DNA from 2 places in the Streptomyces sp. NPDC045968 genome. Region 2 is predicted to be linked to the other one. Evidence: riboswitches for the same ligand, from Rfam matches in the RefSeq annotation. Region 2 holds a riboswitch; the other holds the start of a gene.

Region 1 (7,935 bases), on a different contig from region 2:
GTTGCGGACCAGCACGAGGGACTTGTTCGGCGCGTACGACTCGAACTTGTACGGGCCGGACGAGAACGGCTTCAGGCCGTACTTCGACTTGGTGTCCTTGTCCTGGCGGACCGGCGAGGACGAGGTCAGCGCCAGGATCTCCTCGAAGTCCGAGTTCGCCGTCGGGAGCTTGAAGATGATGGTCTTCTCGTCCGGCGTCTCGATGGCCTTCAGGCCCAGCTTGTCCTTGGAGGTGTCCTTGTACGGACCCTTGTACTCACCCTTGGGGTCGAGGATGTCACGCAGGTAGACCGGGCCGCCGGACAGCACGTCCTGCGCCCACTGGCGCTCGATGCCGTACTTGACGTCCTGGGAGGTGATCGGCTTGCCGTCCTCCCACGTGATGCCGTCGCGCAGGGTGTACGTGTACGTCTTGCCGTCGTCGGTGATCTTGGCGCGCTCGGTGGCGAGGTCCGGCGTCAGCTCGGCTCCGGCCTTGCCCGGCTCGGCCTTGCTGGTGACGAGCTGGCGGCTGTAGTACCGCATGAAGTTCCACACGAAGCCGTAGTAGCCACGCGTGGTGTCCCAGGAGTCGGCGTCCTGGACTCCGGCGAACTTCAGCGTGCCGCCCTTCTTCGCCGAGGCGTTGGCGACCTTGTTGTTGGCCGCGTCGAAGCCGGCCGCCGAGCCGCCCTTGCCCTTGCCGCCCTTGCCATTGCCGTCATCACCGCCGCCGCACGCCGCGGTGGAGAGCAGCGCCGCGACCACGGCAGCAGCGGCCACTGCCTGCTTGCGCCGTGCGTTCCGTCGGGTAGTCACGATTCGGGTCCTCCGTGTGTAGAAGCGGCCTGTGCGGTGCACGGGCTTCGCGGGGTACGGCAGTCAGCGAGTCCCCTTCGGGTCGAGCGCATCGCGTACGCCGTCGCCGAAGAGGTTGAAGGAGAGCACGGTGATGAAGATGGCCAGGCCCGGGATGATCATGTACATCGGGTCGGCCTCGTAGTAGCTCAGGGCGGAGGACAGCATCTGTCCCCAGGAGGCGGAGGGCGGCTTGACGCCGACGCCCAGGAAGCTCAGGGCCGCCTCGGTCAGGATGTTGGTCGGGATCATCATCGTGGCGTACACGATGATGGGCGCGACGAGGTTGGGCAGGAGCTCCTTGAAGAGGATGTAGATCCGCCCGGCCCCGAGGCTGCGTGCGGCGTCCACGTACTCCCGCTCGCGCAGGGACAGCGTCTGGCCGCGCACGACCCGGCCCACGTACGGCCAGCCGAAGAATCCGATGACCAGGATCATCACGAAGAGACGGACTCCCGTACCGGTCAGCCCCAGCATCTCGTTCGGCATGACGGAGACCAGCGCGATGATGAAGAGGAGCTGCGGGAAGGACAGCAGCATGTCCATCACCCGGCTGATGAGCGCGTCCAGCCAGCCGCCGAAGAAGCCCGCGAGTACACCGAGGACGGTGCCCAGCACGATGGCGACCACCGCGGAGGCGAAGCCGACGAGCAGGGAGACCTGGGCGCCGTAGACGATGCGGGCGAAGATGTCGCGGCCGCTGACCGGCTCGATCCCGAGCAGGTGCTCCCCGCTCATCCCGCCGAACGATCCGATGGGCGTGGAGAAGAGAGGATCGATCAGTTCCTCGTGGCGCTCGTACGGCGACTGGCCGACCAGACTCGTGATCAGCGGCGCCAGCACGGCGACGAGGACGAGCACCAGCACCACGACGCCCCCGCCGAGGGCCAGCTTGTCCCGCTTCAGACGCTCCCAGGCGATACGGCCCAGGGAACGGCCTTGCACCGCCTTCTCCGGGACGCCGGCCTCGAATCCCGCCGTCGGGGCCGCTTCCGTTGTCGGCTCGTGAAGTGGTGCCGTCATCGTGCCAGGGACCCCTCTCAACCGGCGGTGGCCGGTACGCACTTGCCGCTGTGGCGGCGTGATCAGTCCGTTTGTGTTCAGGGACGGAACATCCCTTGTTGCGGGAGTCTTCATCGGGGCCGCGACAGGTTGCCAGACTTGGCGGTGAATGGATGCCTAACCGTGATGCATCAGGGCTGATCCGTTATGCGGACGCACGTGAACGCCCCCCGGACACGGGGAGGTTGGCGCGGATTAGGGCACGGACCACCGCCAACGCCGCGTTGGGTGGCAGCGGCCATCAGAGGGGGTGAAATGCAGCTCGCCCGCTGAATGGGGGGCGAATCGGCCGGATGGGGCGGTCCGCGTGGCTCCGAACGAGTGGAATCGACGGAGCCCGTATCGGACGGGACCCTCCGCCGGGAGTCCGGATGGTGATGTTGCCGTCCGCTCCCCGACCTGGAAGAGGCCCCGACATGCGACGCATCCCCAGCCGAAGACTGTTCGCCGCAGCGCTGCTCGTGGCGGCCGTGCTGGCCCCGACGGCCGTGACGCCCGCTCCGGCGGTCCACGCCGCGGGCGTCGACCGGTACGGCCAGGACGACTGTCCGCCGGGCGGCCTCGGTCCCGAGCTGGACGCCCGCCTGGACAAGGCCATCGCGGACGTCCGCGAGCAGGCGGGCATTCCCGGCGTCGTCGTCGGACTCTGGATGCCGGGCAGGGGGAGCTACGTCCGCGCGACCGGCGTCGCCGACACCGCCACCCGCGAGCCGATGGCCGCGGACTCGTACATCAGGATCGGCAGCGAGACCAAGACCTTCACCGTCACCGCGCTGCTCGAACTCGTCGACGACGGCCGGATCGAGCTGGACGACCCGATCTCCGACTACGTCCCGGGCGTGCGCAACGGTGACCGGATCACGCTCCGCCATCTCGCCGAGATGCGCAGCGGCCTGTTCCCGTACACCGCCGACGCGGACTTCGACCGGGATCTGCTGAGCGACCCGCAGCGCTCCTTCACCCCGCAGGAACTGCTCGCGTACGGCATGAAGCACAAGAACACCTTCGAGCCGGGCGCGCGGTTCCAGTACTCCAACTCCAACCTCATCCTGCTCGGCCTGGTGATCGAGAAGGTCAGCGGTCACCGGCTCGAGGACTTCATCCGTGCCCGGGTGCTCCGCCCGTCCCACCTGCGCCACACGCTGTTCCCGACGGGGCCCGAGTTCCCCGAGCCGCATCCGCACGGCTACACCGACCAGACGCTGAGCGGCGAGATCGAGGACGCCACGGACTGGAATCCCAGCTGGGCGTGGGCCGCCGGGGCGATGATCTCCAACCTGCACGACCTGCGCCACTGGGCCGAGATCGTCGCCACCGGGGAGCTGCTCAGCCCCGCGACCCAGGCCCAGCGCCTCAAGACGCTGCCGACGGGCTTCCCCGGTACCACCTACGGCCTCGGCATCCTCAAGACCGGCGGATGGATCGGGCACAACGGCTCACTGCCGGGGTACGAGACCGTGACCGTCTACCTGCCCTCGCAGAAGGCGACCCTGGTCATCATGATCAACACAGATGCCCTCAGCGGGGGCCAGGAGCCGTCCACGCTGCTCGCCCGGGCGATCACCCGGGTCGTGACCCCGGACAACGTCTACGCCGGCGGGATCGCCCGGCCCTAGAAGGCGCGCGGGGCCGGGGGGTAGCCGTAACCCGGCGCGCCGGCCGGGGCGTGCGCCTCGCGGTCGTAGAACGGCCGGGCGTTGGCGCGCAGCCACATCGCGACGGGGTCGTACTCGTCGGACATGGAGACGGTGGAGAGGGGCAGGCCGTCGGGGACCGCGCCGATCGACTGCTGCATCATGGCGCGCACGGCGTCGACGGAGGGCCTGCCCGTGTCGTAGAGGTCGAGGCCGATCGCGAGGTACGGGACGCCGAGCGCGGGCTGCACCCAGGCGCGGCGCAGCGAGCGGACGGCCGGGGTGCGGTGGGCGTTCTGCGTGAGCATGGCGTAGAACTGCGGGATCTCGATGGCGGGCTCGGAGAGCCGCAGCGGTCCCGCGGGCATCCGGTCGAGGCCGGTGGCGATCCGGCGCAGGTCGAGCCAGGGGATGCCGACGCCGCCGCCCGGGGCGTGGGGGTTGAGCCAGATGCCCCAGCGGTCGGGGAAGAGCGCGCGGGCGATGTCACGTCCGGTGACCAGTTCGTGGGCGCGGTTCCAGCCGCTGGCGGAGAGCTCCTGGGCGGAGGTCACACAGGGGGCGTAGCCCAGCCCGTCGACCTCCATGTTCCCGTACTGGGCATCGGGAGAGCCCGCGGTGCCGTGCCACAGGAGCATCCAGACCCGGCCGTCGGTGAGGGCCTGGAGCAGTGCTTCGTACGCGTCGTAACGCCCGGGCGTCACCTGGCCCAGCATGTGCTCGATCTGCCCGGCCGCCGCGGTGCCTGACGCGCTCACTCTGGGTCCCGCCCCTCATCGATCCGCTGTCGCCCCGCCACTTCCGGGCATACGGGTGCGACCCCGCCATGCCATCAAACCAGCTTATGCCTCGCTTCTGACACCGACTTGACGGCGGTCAGTGTCCTTCGCGCCGGTAGAAGGGGCGTACCTTCTCGCGCATCCAGTCCCCGACGGGGTCCTGCGTCACGTCGAGCAGGACGAGATTGACCGGCCAGGGCGGCTGGACCCGGCCGAGCGCACGGCCGATGGCGTCCATCGGGGCGCTCTGCCCGGCGCCGTCCCAGGTGGCGAACTCGACTCCGACGAAGAGGACCGGATCACCGCCCTCGATGCTGGCGAGCGCCCGGCGGGCGGTGCTCACGACACCGCTCTCCTGGAATTCGCCGGAGACCGCGGCGAGGAAGTCGACGGGGTCCTCCTGCCAGTCCGGCTCGTAGAGCTTGACCCGGCCGCCGCCCGCGGGGCCGTCCAGCGGGGTGCGGCCGGCCCGGCACAGTTCGGCGACGGCCGGCGGCGGCAGGGGCAGGCCGACGGCGCCGCCCGGGTTCACCGCGATGCCCACCTGCGGGGGCAGCCCGCGGGCGAAGTCGCGGGCGGGCGCCACGGCGAAGGAGATGTGGCTGCCGACGCACAGCAGGAACTGCGCCTCGGAGCTGTACACGGGGACGTACGCGGCGCCGTCGATGTCCATCATCGGCAGATCGAGGTCGTCGCTGGCGGGATGGCCACCGTTGGGCAGCGGCACCCAGAGCGGGCTGCGGCCGAGCACTTCGAGCAGCCGGCCGCCCGCCTCCGGGACGCCGAGGGAGGCGACCAGCACTTCTTCGAGCTCGTTGCCCGGCCAGCCGTGGTGCGGCTGGGTCTCGAACGGCGCCGGATTGTCCACTGGTGCTGCTCCCCTTCTCGTCGTGCCCTGCGGCAGCGATCGTAGACGAGCGAACGCCAGGCCCTACGTGGGTGCGAACGCGATCCGGTCGAGCGCGTCCGCCGCCTCGCGGTCCAGCAGCACCGCCGAGGCGCATCCCGCCGGGAGCAGGCCGGTCTCCGTGTCCCGCATGAGCCGGCCGACCGAGCGCCGGTGGCGGGCGAACGCGTATCCGGAGACTCCGCGGCCGCGCTCCCGCTGGCCCTCCCTGGCCACCTCGGGGGTGACGTCGAGCAGGACGAGGTGCAGGATGCGGCCTCTGCGCCTGGCGTGCCGGGCCAGCCAGCGCCGTACCCAGGTCTGCGTGCCGCAGTCGTGCACCACGACGGACTCGCCGGAGCGCAGGGCCTGCCAGAGCCCGGTGTAGTGGGCGGCGCGCACGAGGGGGCGGTAGAGGGCGTACGGGAGGAGACGGGGCAGGGCGCGGCCCCAGCGGTCCCTGGTGTCCTGGGAGTCGATGGCCCGCTCCGTCACCGTGCGGCGGATCAGGGTCGACTTGCCGCTGCCGGGCAGCCCGGAGACGACCACCACGTCGCCCGCGGCGAAGTCCAGACTGCGCGGGCCGCGCCCTTCCCGGCCGCGCAGGTCCCGCACGACGGGCGCGTGCGTGCCCAGCAGCGCGCGGACGGGCGCCGCCTGCTGCGGCGGCACCGCCCCCTGCGCGGCCCCCGCGGTCGTCGCGTAACGCTGCAACGTCATCGCCTCCCCCTGTCCGGTGACCCACATCTGCCCAAGAAGTGTAAAGAAAAGGTAATGCGGCACAACCGGCTCACCGGCCCGTATCCGTCGGGACCGGACGTCCCACTCTCCCGCATGCCGTGCGATGATGACCCCGCCAACTGCATACCGGCCGTTTGAATCCGCGCGGGAGAGTTCCGGACACTGTGTGTGCCGGGCGCCGAAGGAGCAAGTTCCTCCCTTGAATCTCTCAGGCCCCGTACCGCGTGGATGAGGCAGATCTGAAAAGCGAGCCGTTCCGCGGCTCCACCCAAGGTGCAAGCCGACCTCTGTGGGGAACGACCCCCTCAGGGCCTCTCGGCGAACCTCTCAGGTTCCGATGACAGATGGGGAGGGATCGTCCTCTGTCGTCATGCCCTGGAGCCGTATCCATGAGCACTGCCCCGAGCACTGCCCCCCGCCACACCGCGCTGGACGCCCTGCACCGTTCGCTGGGCGCGACCATGACCGACTTCGCGGGCTGGGACATGCCGCTGCGCTACGCCAGTGAGCGCGACGAGCACAACGCCGTGCGCACCAGGGCCGGTCTCTTCGACCTGTCGCACATGGGCGAGATCACGGTCACGGGCCCGCAGGCCGTCGACCTGCTGAACTACGCGCTCGTCGGCAACATCGGCACGGTCGGCCTCGGCCGCGCCCGCTACACCATGATCTGCCGCGAGGACGGCGGCATCCTGGACGACCTGATCGTCTACCGCCTGGGCGAGAGCGAGTACATGGTCGTCGCCAACGCCGGCAACGCCCAGACCGTCCTCGACGCGATCACCGAGCGCGCCGCCGGTTTCGACGCCGTCGTACGCGACGACCGCGACGCGTACGCGCTGATCGCCGTCCAGGGCCCGGAGTCCCCCGGCATCCTCAAGTCCGTCACGGACGCGGACCTGGACGGACTGAAGTACTACGCGGGCCTGCCCGGCACCGTCGCCGGTGTCCCGGCCCTGATCGCCCGTACCGGCTACACCGGCGAGGACGGCTTCGAGCTCTTCGTCGCCCCCGAGCACGCCGAGCAGCTGTGGAAGGCCCTCACCGAGGCCGGCGCCCCGGCCGGTCTGATCCCGTGCGGGCTCTCCTGCCGCGACACGCTGCGCCTGGAGGCGGGCATGCCGCTGTACGGGCACGAGCTGACCACCGCGCTGACCCCGTTCGACGCCGGTCTCGGCCGGGTCGTGAAGTTCGAGAAGGAGGGCGACTTCGTCGGGCGCGCCGCGCTGGAGGCCGCCGCCGAGCGCGCCGAGACCGCTCCCCCGCGCAAGCTCGTCGGCCTGGTCGCCGAGGGCCGCCGGGTGCCCCGTGCCGGTTTCCCCGTTGTCGCCGTGGGCGGGCCCGAGGGCACGGTCATCGGCGAGGTCACCTCCGGAGCGCCTTCGCCCACGCTGGGCAAGCCGATCGCCATGGCGTACGTCGACGCGGCGCACGCCGCGCCCGGCACCACGGGCGTCGGAGTCGACATCCGGGGCACGCACGAGCCGTACGAGGTCGTGGCCCTGCCGTTCTACAAGCGCCAGAAGTGACATCCGGGACATCCCGGCGTCCCTGACGTGACGCAGTCGCGTCTCACCCCGTAAGACCACCGTTCATCAGCACTCCCCCGCGTACAGGAGAATTCAGGTCATGAGCAACCCCCAGCAGCTGCGGTACAGCAAGGAGCACGAGTGGCTGTCGGCCGTCGAGGACGGTGTGGCCACGATCGGCATCACCGAATTCGCCGCCAACGCGCTCGGTGACGTCGTCTACGCCCAGCTCCCCGAGGTCGGTGACACGGTGACCGCGGGCGAGACCTGCGGCGAGCTGGAGTCGACCAAGTCGGTCAGCGACCTGTACTCGCCGGTCACCGGTGAGGTCACCGACGCGAACCAGGACGTCGTGGACGACCCGTCGCTGGTGAACTCCGCTCCTTTCGAGGGCGGCTGGCTGTTCAAGGTACGTGTCGCGGATGAGCCGAAGGACCTGCTCTCCGCCGACGAGTACACCGAGTTCT
Region 2 (7,935 bases):
TACATCACCTCGACCGAGCTGGCCGTGCGACAGGCCGAAGCGGCACCGGCCGCGTACCAGCCGCGCCTGCTCTCCATCCCCGGGCTCTACATGCTCACGCTGTGGCTGCACGGCGACACCGAAGCCGACCCCTCGGGCGGCGCACTCGCCCCGACCGACGTTCTCGTGCCCCTGGCACCCGCACCTCCTGGCATCGCCGCCCACCGTCCGCACGCGGTCGCCGACCTCTTGCCCGTGATGACGTTGCGCATTCCTCCCGGCCCCCTGCTCGGATCGCCCGCCTGACCGCTTCCACCGCGCCCCCGTCGTACCGCCCCCGGCCTCCGGGGGCACTACGACGGGGGCGCGGTTCTGCCCGTCAGGACTAGTCCGTACGGGCCACCCCGAACCCCCCGAAGAGACAGTGGAGTTACGGTGAACCGCCCGGCCGGGTGATGCGTCATGAGAGGAGGACAAGAGCTGCCGCGAAATCCCTGCGGATCGACGCCCGTAGGGCAACACTGGGACCGGACCGACTGATACGGGGGCGGCCATGAACACACCGTCAAGCCGCAGGACACTCAACTCAACGCAGCGAAAGAACCCAGCCATGTGCCAGCACCAGCCACCCTGCCCGTCCGCCGACTCCGCCGACCGGGAAGCCGCGCGCCTCACGGCACACCACCCGGAGCAGGGCTGGAGCCTCCTGTGCAACGGCGTCCTGCTCTTCGAGGACACCGGCGAGCTCCTGCCGGACGGGCAGATCATCGCACCGCACCGGCCGCTGGAGTCCGGGCGGGTCATGAAAGCCGCCTGACCGCGGCCGTACGAACTGGGGCCGGCCGGAGAAGTCTCCGTACCGGCCCCGACGCATGTCCGCGTCACGCTCTGCCGCGCGTACCTCAGTTGTCGTAGGCGTCCAGCGGCGGGCACGAGCAGACCAGGTTGCGGTCGCCGAAGGCACCGTCGATCCGGCGCACCGGCGGCCAGTACTTGTCCGCGGCCGATACACCGGCCGGGAAGACGGCCTCTTCACGGCTGTAGCCGTGCTCCCACTCGCCACCGAGCGCCGCCGCCGTGTGCGGGGCGTTGCCCAGCGGGTTGTCGTCGGCGCTCCACTCGCCGGACGCGACCTTCTCGATCTCGCCGCGAATGGCGATCATCGTGTCGCAGAAACGGTCGAGCTCCGCGAGGTTCTCGCTCTCGGTCGGCTCGATCATCAGTGTCCCGGCCACCGGGAACGACATGGTCGGCGAGTGGAAGCCGTAGTCGATCAGGCGCTTGGCCACGTCGTCGATGCTGACCCCGGTCGCCTTGGAGATCGGCCGCAGATCGACGATGCACTCGTGCGCGACCAGACCGGCCGGGCCGTTGTACAGGATCGGGTAGTGCGGTTCGAGCCGCTTGGCGATGTAGTTGGCGGCGAGCACGGCCACCTGCGTGGCCCGCTTGAGGCCCTCGCCGCCCATCAGACGTACGTACGCCCAGGAGATGGGCAGAATCCCTGCGGAACCCCACGGGGCGGCCGAGATCGGGCCCACGCCGGTCTCCGGGCCCGCGGCGGGCTGGAGCGGGTGGTTCGGCAGGTAGGGCGCGAGGTGCGCGCGCACACCGACCGGGCCGACGCCCGGGCCGCCGCCGCCATGCGGGATGCAGAAAGTCTTGTGCAGATTCAGGTGCGAGACGTCGCCGCCGAACTTGCCGGGCTTCGCCAGGCCGACCAGCGCGTTGAGGTTGGCGCCGTCGACGTACACCTGGCCGCCCGCGTCGTGGACCTCACCGCAGATGTCCGCGACGTGCTCCTCGAAGACACCGTGCGTCGAGGGGTACGTGATCATGAGCACGGCGAGCTCGTCACGGTGCTTCTCGATCTTCGCGCGCAGGTCGTCGATGTCGACCTCGCCGTCGTCGGCGGTCTTCACCACGACGACCTTCATGCCGGCCATCACGGCACTCGCGGCGTTGGTGCCGTGCGCCGAGGAAGGGATCAGGCAGACCGTGCGCTGGTCGTCGCCGTTGGCCCGGTGATAGGCGCGGACCGCCAGCAGACCGGCGAACTCACCCTGCGAGCCCGCGTTCGGCTGGATGGAGACGGCGTCGTAACCCGTGACCTCGGCCAGGCGCTCCTCCAGCTCGCGGATCAGGGTCAGGAAGCCCTGGGCCTGCTCCGCCGGTGCGAAGGGGTGCAGCGCGCCGAATTCGGGCCAGGTGACCGACTCCATCTCCGTGGTCGCGTTCAGCTTCATCGTGCAGGAGCCGAGCGGGATCATGCCGCGGTCCAGCGCGTAGTCACGGTCGGCCAGCTTGCGCAGGTAGCGCAGCATCGCCGTCTCGGAACGGTGCTGGTGGAACACGGGGTGGGTCAGGATCGAGTCGGTGCGCAGCAGCCCCTCGGGCAGCGTGTCGGCGGCGGCCGCGTCCAGCGCCTCGATGTCACCGTCGGCGCCGAAGGCGGCCCAGACGGCGGCGATCTGCGTACGGGTCGTGGTCTCGTCGCAGGCGAGGGAGACCAGGTCGCCGTCGACGAGCCGCAGGTTCACGCCGCGCTCACGGGCATCCGCGACGACCTGCGCGGCCTTGCCGGGAACCCGCACGGTGATCGTGTCGAAGTAGGACCCGTGCACGACGTCGGCACCGGCGGCCCTCAGGCCCTCGGCGAGGATGGTGGCGTAACGGTGGGTGCGCTGGGCGATCGTCCGCAGCCCGTCGGGGCCGTGGTAGACGGCGTACATCCCGGCCATCACCGCGAGGAGCACCTGAGCGGTACAGATGTTGCTGGTGGCCTTCTCGCGGCGGATGTGCTGCTCGCGGGTCTGGAGGGCCAGGCGGTACGCCTTGTTGCCGTCGGCGTCCACCGAGACACCGACCAGCCGGCCGGGCAGGGAGCGGGCGAACTTCTCGCGTACGGCCATGAAGCCCGCGTGCGGTCCACCGAAGCCCATCGGCACGCCGAAACGCTGCGTGGTGCCGACCGCGATGTCCGCGCCCAGCTCACCGGGGGAGGTGAGCAGGGTCAGGGCCAGCAGGTCGGCGGCGACGGTGACGATCGCGCCGAGCTCGTGGGCCTGCTCGATGACGGGCTGGATGTCCCGGACGGCTCCGGAGGCGCCCGGGTACTGGAGCAGCACGCCGAAGACACCGCGCTCGGCGACGTCCGCCGGGATGCCCTCGGCGAGGTCGGCCACGACGACCTCGACACCGGTCGGCTCGGCACGTGTCTCTATCACCGCGATCGTCTGCGGCAGGGTGTCCGCGTCGACGAGGAAGACGCCGTTCTTGACCTTGCCGACGCGCCGCGCCAGCGCCATCGCCTCGGCGGCGGCGGTGCCCTCGTCGAGCAGGGAGGCGCCCGAGGTCGGCAGTCCGGTCAGCTCGGCGACCATGGTCTGGAAGTTGAGGAGCGCCTCCAGGCGGCCCTGGGAGATCTCGGGCTGGTACGGGGTGTACGCCGTGTACCAGGCCGGGTTCTCCATGACGTTGCGGAGGATCACCGGAGGGGTGAAGGTGCCGTAGTAACCGAGCCCGATCATCGGGGCGAGGACCTGGTTGCGGTCGGCGAGGGAGCGCAGCTCGGCCAGTACCTCGGCCTCGGAGCGGGCGGCGGGGAGGTCCAGCGCCTCCGCACTCCTGATCACATCGGGCACCGCGGCTGCGGTGAGCTCGTCGAGGGAGCCGTAGCCGACCTGGGCGAGCATCTTCGCCTGGGCCTCGCCATCGGGCCCGATGTGGCGCTGCTCGAAGGGAATGCCCTGCTCAAGCTGGGAGAGCGGAGTGCGACGGGGGGTCATGATGGAGGCCTCCTGGTCTGTCACGACCTGCGAGGGGCACCACGGCGTGGGTGCCCGAACGGCCTCCCCCTCTGTCATCTCGACCTGAGAGCTTCACCGGCCGCACATGGCGGACCGGCTTTCACCGTCGGTGAGGAAAGGTCCCGCGCCGGTCTGTGCCGTGGCGAGTCCCGTCCTGCTTTCCAGAGTGACCTCAACCGTGCGGTACGGGGGCCTGAGAGATTCCGGGGAGGATTTGCTCCTTCGGCGCCTCCGGCGTTCTCACCGAAGGACTCTCCCGCACGGGGTCAGCAGCCACTGCCAGCCTACCAGCGGGCACACGTCGGCTGTCTCGAGTGGCCGCCGCCCCCGATCTGCACTTTCGTAGTGCTTGTGGAGTAATGGGGGGACCACCCTCAGTTGTTGCGACCAGTGGGAGGCACCGTGCAGACCGATATCGATCCGCGCAGCCTGATCGGCCGCAAGGCATTCGACCGCAAGGGCGCCAAGATCGGAACGGTGGATGAGGTCTATCTCGACGACGCGACCGGGGTGCCCGAGTGGGCGGCCGTACGTACCGGGCTCTTCAGCAGGGACGCCTTCGTGCCACTGGAACCGAGCGAATTCGTCGACGACTCGCTGCGCATCCCCTTCGACCGCGCGTTGATCAAGGACGCGCCGGACTTCGGCGTCGGACGGCATCTCTCACCGGAGCAGGAGCTGCAGCTCTACCGCCACTACGGTCTGGACTCGCCGCCGGAGGAGGAGCTGGCGCCGGACCGTGACTTCGGGAGGCTGGCGGGCCAGGAGGAGTAGTCCACGGGCTCTTTCACGAGCGGCAGCGGCTCGGCCGGCCGGAGCTCCGGGTCGTCGATGCGGAAGGTGCGCACCCGGCCCGGGGGGTCGCCAGGCTCCTCGAAGCGCACCGTCACCCGGCCCACGCCGCTGCCCTGCACCCATCCGTGGCCGTAGGTCTCGTGCCGTACGTCGTGTCCCGAGGGCCACCGCCGCGCGGCAAGCTGTTCGGGACTCTCCTCCGCCGCTTCCTCGGGCGCCTCCACCGGCTCCTCGTCGGTTCCGCTCTCCTCGGCGACCGCTGCGGCGCTGCGCGCGTCGGCGGCCTGCGCGAACAGATCCTCCTGGGTGAAGTCGGCGAGCCCCGTGACACCCACTCCGAGCAGCCGTACTCCCCCGGTGGTGTCGACGGCCTCCAGCAGCCGCGCGGCGGCCTCCCTGATGACGGTGGGGTCGTCCGTGGGACCGCGCAGCGTCTCGGACCGGGTGAGCGTCGAGAAGTCGTAGCGCCGCACCTTCAGCACGACCGTCCGCCCCGACCGCTCCGCGGCCCGCAGCCGCCGCACACACCGGTCCGCGAGGCGTTCCACCTCCGACCTGACGCGCACCCGGTCGTGCAGGTCCACGTCGAAGGTGTCCTCGACCGACACGGACTTGGCGTCGCGCTCCGCCACCACGCGCCGGTCGTCGTACCCGAGGGCCATGAGGTGCAGCGATGCCCCGTGGGCCTTGCCCAGCAGCCGTACGAGCTCCGCCTCGCCCGCATCGGCCAGGTCGCGGACGGTGGTCATCCCGGCCCGTCGCAGGTGGTCTCCGGTGGCCGGTCCGACGCCCGGCAGGATGCGCACGGACATGGGCGCCAGCAGCTCCCGTTCGGTACCCGGCTCGATGAGGACGAGCCCGTCCGGCTTGGCCTCCTCCGAGGCGATCTTGGCGATCATCTTGGACCCGGCCAGACCGACGGACCCGGTGAGTCCGGTGACGGCCTTGATCGCCGTACGCAGCTGCTCGCCGATCTCGCGGGCCGAGGCCGAGTCGTCGGCGACCCCGCCGGCCTCCAGGTCGACGAATGCCTCGTCCAGGCTGAGCGGCTCCACCAGGGGCGACATGCGCCCCAGAAGCCCCATCACCTGGTCGCTCACCGTTCTGTACAGCGTGAAGCGCGGCACGAGGTACGCGGCGTTGGGCGCGAGTCTGCGGGCCTGGGCCATCGGCATCGCCGAGTGGACGCCGAAGCGCCGCGCCTCGTACGACGCGGTGGCCACGACCCCGCGTGGCCCGAGGCCGCCCACCACCACCGGCTTCCCGCGCAGACTCGGCTTCGCCGCCTGCTCCGCGGAGGCGTAGAAGGCATCCATGTCCAGATGCAGGATGGTGGGCGCGGCTCTCACACGACCGATGCTGCCCTATGGCACTGACAACCGGCCTGCCCGGCGCCCCTGAAGGCCCGGGCAGGTCCCGCTCAGCCGGCGCGGTTGCGCCGCCTGGCCAGTTCGTCGGCGGGGTTGTTGCCGATCAGTGTCTCGCCCGTGTCGACCCGTTCGCCGTGCAGCTGGGACAGGGCCACGTCCACGTCGCGCCAGACGACGCCGACGGCGATACCGAAGACGCCCTGGCCCCCCTGGAGGAGCTTGACGACCTCGTCGGGCGAGGAGCACTCGTAGACCGTCGCCCCGTCGCTCATCAGCGTCATGCGTTCGAGGTCCTGGAATCCACGGGCCCTCAGGTGCTGCACCGTGCTGCGGATGTTCTGCAGAGCGACACCCGTGTCCAGGAAGCGCTTCACGATCTTGAGGAGGACCACGTCCCGGAAACTGTAGAGGCGCTGGGTCCCCGACCCGTACGCCGGACGCACACTCGGCTCGACGAGCCCCGTACGCGCCCAGTAGTCGAGCTGCCGATAGGTGATGCCCGCCGCCGCGCACGCGGTCGGGCCCCGGTAGCCGATATCGCCCACCGCTGCCATGCCGTCCGCCACCACCGGCTGAACCGGCTGCCTGATGGTGTGGTCGGCTGCACTGCCCTGCTGCGGATACGGCCCGCCCGCCACCGTACCGTCGCCGCTGCTTCTCACGCCGACCTCCGTCCTTGACCTGCCCTCTCGAAGGTAGGCAGTCACTCGGGGTGCGTCAACGATCGCCACACTCGGCACGCCGAGTGATAATCACCCTGAGGGTGGTTTCCCGTGACTCTTTAACGGGAACGGCTTGTCGGATGCGCTGACAGCACCCCTACGGGACGGTCACTGACTGTTGGTATCGAAATCCTCCGGCGAGATCTGGTCGAGGAACTCGCGGAACTTCTCCACCTCGTCCTCCTGCTCGTCAGGGATCGCGATCCCCGCATCGTCCAGCACCCCGTCACTGCCGTAGATCGGCGTGCCGGTGCGCAGGGCGAGCGCTATGGCGTCGGACGGCCGCGCGCTCACCTCGACCCCGCTCGCGAAGACCAGCTCCGCGTAGAAGACCCCTTCTCGGAGGTCCGTGATACGGACCTCGGTGAGCTCCTGGCCTACGGCCTCGAGCACGTCCTTGAAGAGATCATGGGTCAGAGGCCTGGCCGGAGCCATGCCCTGCTGGGCGAAGGCGATGGCTGTCGCCTCGCCGGGACCGATCCAAATGGGGAGGTACCGGTCGCCTCCCACTTCACGCAGGAGCACGATCGGTTGATTGGAGGGCATTTCTACCCGGACACCCACAACGTCGAGCTCGTTCACACAGCAACCCTAGGACGTGCTCGCCATGTTTGGGTAGTCGGGCTCCGCCAAGGTCAGTGGAGCCGGATGCCGAGAGCCGTCTGCACCAGCGCCGAATGGAGCCGTACGGAGAGCTCCGCCAGCTCTTTCGCGGTGGCCTCCGCATGGGCTCTGGTCTGCGGATTCCTGTGCCGGCGCAGGGGCGCCACCACCTGCTCGACGAGCCCGGCCTCACGATCCGCGGCCGCTCGCATGGCCCGCAGATGCCGAGGTTCCAGACCAAATCGCCCCAGATCCGCCACAAGTTTCGCCACGGTGACCATCTCGGCGTCGTAGGCGCCCTCCGGAGTGGGCGAGATCAGCCCGTAGGACTCCCACTCGTCGAGCTGGTCCTCGGTGACCTCGGCGGCGGCGAGAAGCTCGCTGCGGCCGATTCTGGCCGCCGTCGCCCGGCCCGCCTCGGAGTCCCAGGAACCGTCGCCGGGATCCCGCTGCCCTCCGGCGGCCGGCACAGCGACGTTCTCACCCCGGGCCAGTGCGTCCAGGTGACCGCGGATGACCTTGAGGGGAAGATAGTGGTCCCGCTGCATCCGCAGGACCTGAGCGAGCCGCTCGACGTCCGCGGTGCTGAACTTCCGGTATCCGGAAGGCGTTCGCTGCGGCTCGATCAGCCCTTCGGCCTCGAGGAACCGGATCTTG

Evidence for each region. A riboswitch is a leader RNA that binds a small molecule or an ion and turns the genes downstream of it on or off. The one in region 2 is predicted to bind glycine.
Region 1: linked by a shared signal. The riboswitch ahead of gcvT (glycine cleavage system aminomethyltransferase GcvT) and the one ahead of gcvP (aminomethyl-transferring glycine dehydrogenase) in region 2 are both predicted to bind glycine.

The regions. Positions count from the first base shown of each region.
Region 1 covers NZ_JBWKLF010000011.1:257,691-265,625, forward strand. Annotated here, with positions in the region: gene AC07FA_RS29465 (ABC transporter substrate-binding protein) at 1-801, opposite strand, end outside; gene AC07FA_RS29470 (ABC transporter permease) at 862-1,860, opposite strand; gene AC07FA_RS29475 (serine hydrolase domain-containing protein) at 2,316-3,515, shown strand; gene AC07FA_RS29480 (enhanced serine sensitivity protein SseB C-terminal domain-containing protein) at 3,512-4,291, opposite strand; gene AC07FA_RS29485 (enhanced serine sensitivity protein SseB) at 4,410-5,180, opposite strand; gene AC07FA_RS29490 (AAA family ATPase) at 5,244-5,918, opposite strand; glycine riboswitch at 6,075-6,172, shown strand; gene gcvT (glycine cleavage system aminomethyltransferase GcvT) at 6,329-7,468, shown strand; gene gcvH (glycine cleavage system protein GcvH) at 7,569-7,935, shown strand, end outside.
Region 2 covers NZ_JBWKLF010000012.1:213,435-221,369, forward strand. Annotated here, with positions in the region: gene AC07FA_RS30600 (hypothetical protein) at 1-285, shown strand, start outside; gene AC07FA_RS30605 (DUF5999 family protein) at 590-796, shown strand; gene gcvP (aminomethyl-transferring glycine dehydrogenase) at 882-3,767, opposite strand; glycine riboswitch at 3,960-4,057, opposite strand; gene AC07FA_RS30615 (PRC-barrel domain-containing protein) at 4,191-4,562, shown strand; gene AC07FA_RS30620 (DNA polymerase IV) at 4,484-5,932, opposite strand; gene AC07FA_RS30625 (MerR family transcriptional regulator) at 6,004-6,615, opposite strand; gene AC07FA_RS30630 (bifunctional nuclease family protein) at 6,784-7,257, opposite strand; gene ftsR (transcriptional regulator FtsR) at 7,311-7,935, opposite strand, start outside.